DNA from 2 places in the Paenibacillus sp. LPE1-1-1.1 genome. Region 2 is predicted to be linked to the other one. Evidence: riboswitches for the same ligand, from Rfam matches in the RefSeq annotation. Region 2 holds a riboswitch; the other holds the start of a gene.
What was found. Region 2 has a riboswitch for cyclic di-AMP ahead of MRBLPE1_RS16480 (TrkH family potassium uptake protein). Riboswitches for the same ligand answer to the same signal wherever they lie in the genome.
Positions count from the first base shown of each region.

Region 1: another riboswitch for cyclic di-AMP. It lies ahead of MRBLPE1_RS33040 (ubiquitin-like domain-containing protein); the one in region 2 lies ahead of MRBLPE1_RS16480 (TrkH family potassium uptake protein).

Region 1 covers NZ_JBEGHY010000048.1:65,736-68,131, forward strand. The annotation lists gene rnmV (ribonuclease M5) at 1-367, opposite strand, end outside; gene MRBLPE1_RS33040 (ubiquitin-like domain-containing protein) at 493-1,641, opposite strand; cyclic di-AMP (ydaO/yuaA leader) riboswitch at 1,893-2,073, opposite strand; gene MRBLPE1_RS33045 (TatD family hydrolase) at 2,258-2,396, opposite strand, start outside.
Region 2 covers NZ_JBEGHY010000012.1:1,346,869-1,349,264, reverse strand. The annotation lists gene MRBLPE1_RS16480 (TrkH family potassium uptake protein) at 1-1,285, opposite strand, end outside; cyclic di-AMP (ydaO/yuaA leader) riboswitch at 1,378-1,578, opposite strand; gene MRBLPE1_RS16475 (type II CAAX prenyl endopeptidase Rce1 family protein) at 1,824-2,396, shown strand, end outside.

The DNA of each region.
Region 1 (2,396 bases), on a different contig from region 2:
AATCCTCGAAGCTGACTTCTCCCGTTTCATCCGCCGTCTCTGTACGCAGCTCGAAGAGTGCCGTGCGTATCGCCTCGGGACTCGCGTTTTCAATGCCGATATCTCCTTTGTACAGGGCCTTCTCCTGCGGCAAAAAAGCATGCTTGCAGCCCGGTGCATGGCGCGCGACGATTTTTCGTATCCGTTCTCCCGCATGATCGGGATCTGTAAATATGATAATGCCGCGGCGCTCGTTCGCCAGTGCGATTCTCCTCAGCACATCCTCGCCGATTGCCGAACCGTTTGTTTCTATAGTATCTGCTTCCACCGCTCGTTTAATGGCGACGGTATCGTCTTTTCCTTCAACGACAATGATCTCTTTGATCATCAAGATCATCCCCTTCTACATATGCTGCAACAGCCCCGAAAACATGCAAAAAGAAGAGGCAGTGCCTCTCCTTATGATGGCATATTTAATTAAAAATGGCGATAAGATGATGGTAACGCTACTTATTAGCTGGCACTAGGTTTGTTCGGTCCCAAGACATATACGGTAATGCCTTTTTTCCTTCCGAACTTATTGGCAACCTTCGTACTATCAAAGTATACGTCAATTTTGTTCCCTTTAATCGCACTGCCTTTATCCTCAGCACGGCGGAAACCGATTCCTTCAATATATACCCACCAGCCAATTGGAATAACCTTCGGATCAACGGCTATCGTACGCCCTTCTTGTACGCGCGCACCTGATGCCGTAATTCCGTATAGCGGATGTCCAACATCTTTGCCTGTTGAAGCCACACCTGCAGAATATGCCGTCAGCGTGACATTCTTAAGCACTTTCTTCGCGTTGAACGTTACTCCGCTTTTCGTTAACGCTGCAATGCTCGGGCTTTTGCTCGAGAGCACCGTAACCTTAGGCTCTGCCTTCTTCGTACCGATCGCGACGACCTGATCAACTGCAGCTGTCTCGACAACCTTGCTGACCATCTTCTTCGAAATAAGAACGCCGTCCTCGTATTGCTTCTCGATGCTCTCAACGATAAGACCCTGCTTGCCAGTTTGCACAAGCCTTTCCTTGCCCGCCGCAAGTGTCGGATCCGACTTCTTCACGATAGAGAAAGGCATCGCGCGTTCGGTCTCTGACACCTTCGTGTCGACGCGAACAACCGTTACCGTCAGCTCCGCATCCAAAACCGTTTGTAGCGGAGGAATAACTTTATCTTGACCACGAACTGGAATATGTAATTCCTCGATCGCTGCCTGTACTGTTCTTTTTGTCGTGTATACAGTAGAGGTCTTGCCATCAGCTTTCACAATTACCGGTATCGCATGAGTTACCTCGATACGATCTCCGTCCTTTATTGCCGCATTAAGCGGTATGGACACCTCATCATGTGGTCCAATTGCGATAGCTTGTTCATCCAGTAGGCGTTGCAGGACCCATTGCTTCGTTTCCACAATGGTTTCTTGTCCGTTCACTACTACGGAGACGCTTTTGACAGCCGTTCCGTACAACAACACCAAAAACATGAAAGTCATAGCGATTGAGATAGTAGCACTCAAAAGAATCAAACGCAAGTTTTCACGCTTCCATCGCAATGCGAAAGACATGCTGGATGATCGTTTCCCATGGGTGTCCTTTACCTGGAGTATTCCCACTTCATCGGTCCTCCTTCATAGCCCCGCCGCCAAGTGTTACGCATGATACAACTGACGCGACTATAGTATATTGGCGTGCAAGCACGCAGTCCAGTATTGCTATATCGACCCTCCCACCCCCATCTTTTATCCCTATGTCGACATATTTCCGATTATTCGAAAATAAAAAGAAGCCGTCGACAGAGGATCTGTTTCGTGGCTTCCCGAGTAATTGTTTACACTGGGATACAGGAAAATGGATGCACGAGGTTGATCACTCTCTATAACGCTTACGAGGTTAGCTGACGGATTCGGGCAAGAGAGCCGCCCTATTCTTAACGCAATGCTCATGGCAAAGGCTTCGAAATTCACCCCTGAAGAATTCATAATACGGTACAATAACCCGCACCTGGTTCCCCCGCTCTCCAATTGGAGATTAAGCGCAAACTGGAAATCCAATACAAAATGTTAATGCTCTGAGATGAATCATACCCTCATAAGCGGTCAATTGTAAAGATACGATAAAAGACGATTTAAGCGAAAAAGGTGGATAAAGACGGAATAATTAAGCGATAATCACGATAAAAATCACTTTTTACGCGATAAAGGTCTTTTATTCTCTTCATTTCTCTCGTTTTCATACAATCCCAAAACATTTTTTACCGTTCTCGGTCGTAATTGCGCCTATTTCATCTACCGTTTTACCCAATAATTGGGAAGCCATCTCTGCGACGAGCGATACATAAGAGGACTCATTTCGCTTCCCTCTGAAGGGG
Region 2 (2,396 bases):
GCCCTAACGCATAAGCAAGCGTCAATGGACCAAGCCGGCCGGCAAACATCGTAAATGCAATGACTATTTTCCCCACATTGCTGAGCTCTGGCGTAACGCCAACGGATAAGCCTACCGTACCGAAAGCTGAGGTCGCTTCGAACAACAGCTTTAAAAAGGCCTGATCCTCGGTCATCGATAAGACCATCGTTACAATAATGACGAGCCCCAGTGATATTAAAGTAATGGTGAGCGCTTTGAATATCCTGTCTTTGCCGAGCCGGTACCGAAAGAAGACGATATCCTCGCGTCCGCGAATCATCGCGATTACGGCACCAACCAAAGTCGTAAAGGTGGTGGTCTTGATACCGCCGCCCGTTGAACCGGGGGACGCACCGATGAACATCAATATAATCGTAAAAAATACGGTAGCTTGACGAAGTGCCGTATAGTCGAGCGTATTGGCTCCGGCAGTCCTTGGCGTGACGGACTGAAAAAACGAGGACCAAATTTTACCACTCCAGTCTAATGAACCAAGCGTCTTCGTATTCGAAAATTCAAAAACAAAAATAACGATTGTACCTACGGCAATTAACGTTCCCGTCATGGAAAGGACGACCTTGCTGTGCAGCGATAGTTTTTGGTTTTTGCGGAATTCCATTAGATCAGACATCACGACGAAGCCCAGGCCTCCCGTTATGATAAGAAGCATAGCCGTAATATTGACGATGGGATCTTCTACATAAAGCGTAAGGCTGCGGTATCCTCCGAAAATATCAAACCCGGCGTTATTGAATAAGGACACGGCATGGAAAGAGCCGAAAAATAACGCCTTTCCTATAGGCATATCGAATGCAAACCTAAAAGAAAACAAGATAAAGCCGATAAGTTCGATAGCTAATGAATACCCGATCACCCGCCTGATCAGCCTTACGATCCCTTCCATGCTTGATTGATTCATCGCCTCCTGCAGCAATAACCGCTCGCGCAACGAAATTTTCTTGCGCAGCACGAGAGCGACAAGCGTTGCCATTGTCATAAAGCCGAGACCGCCCAGTTGAAACAGGCACATTAATATAACCTGGCCCGCGACCGAAAAATAAGTCCCCGTATCTACCACAACCAGCCCCGTTACGCAGGTGGCCGAAGTAGCCGTAAACAATGCGTCCAAAAAAGGGAGCCTTTCTCCGCTCGCCGAGGCAAACGGCATGGATAATAACAATGCGCCCAGCACGATAATAAGCGCAAACCCGCTGACCAATATCCGCGGCGGGGACCATTTCAACACATTCCAATCCAGCTTCATTATTCAACCTTCTTCTGCGTTAAGTCATAACCATGCATTATCTATATATAAGCATAAAAAAAAGCACTGAAACTCAAGTGCTCTGTGCGATGAGTCCTGTTCCAGGTTGCCTACGAGGTTAGCTGACGGATTCGGGCCTGGACAGGCAGCCCTATTCGGCGGCGGAAGTCGATGCTTCACCGCTAAAATTCACCCCATGCCGCCAAATGAGAATCGATTCTCTTGAATCTGATTCTGCGATGACAGCTTTATGGTTCCCCCGTTTTCCATAGGAAATTCGGCTTTGCTATGCGATTTGTATGACGTTAACGATTATAATCCCAAAGCAGTCACGATATAAAGGGGATGTTTGGGACAAACCAGACGATTTAAGGCCAAATAAGGGCATCGCGATGAAGCAGCAAGCATCAGGCTTGCCGGATATCGTTATTTCGCATTTTTTTGAAAGCAGACATGCTTTTTCATTGGATAATTCAGGGATTTATATGTTAAGGTAATGGAATAAGTTATTCATTAAAAGGACAGTTGAGGTGAACCCATGATTGATTCAATCAAGCCAAACGAATGGAAACGTTTTCTGTGGGCAGCGATTGCTTGCTTCCTCATTTACGTTGCGGTTGAAGTAGGCCCCATGATCGCATCCATCGTTACAGGCGAATTAAACACAAAAGTTATTGCAAAATCAGACGCCGAGGACCGCGCTGCTTCTTTCGCCGAGAAACACACAGGCCTAGAGGTGAAATCGGCCAAAGCGGTGCATCAAACCGATAAATTGATAAACGGCTACTTAAACAAACATAAACTGGTCAACACGTATAGCGATAAATACGATCCGAGCTTCCCTACGGATACGTTCCAAGTCGATTTGAAATTTACGGACGGTGGAAGCGGCTTCGTTTACGTACATATGCAAAGCGAAAAAATCGTCGCCTGGAACTTTCTTATTGACGGACCAGGGCTGTCTGACACCGATATGAATAAGGAAGTCGCCGCTTTTCTAAACACGCAAAGCTTCGGCGGCGCCGCATTTAAGGAGACCAGCATCAATGAAAAAGGTGAGTGGCACGGCGAAGCGCCTGCCGGTTACGTGATCGAAGAAGCTGCGCTCAAT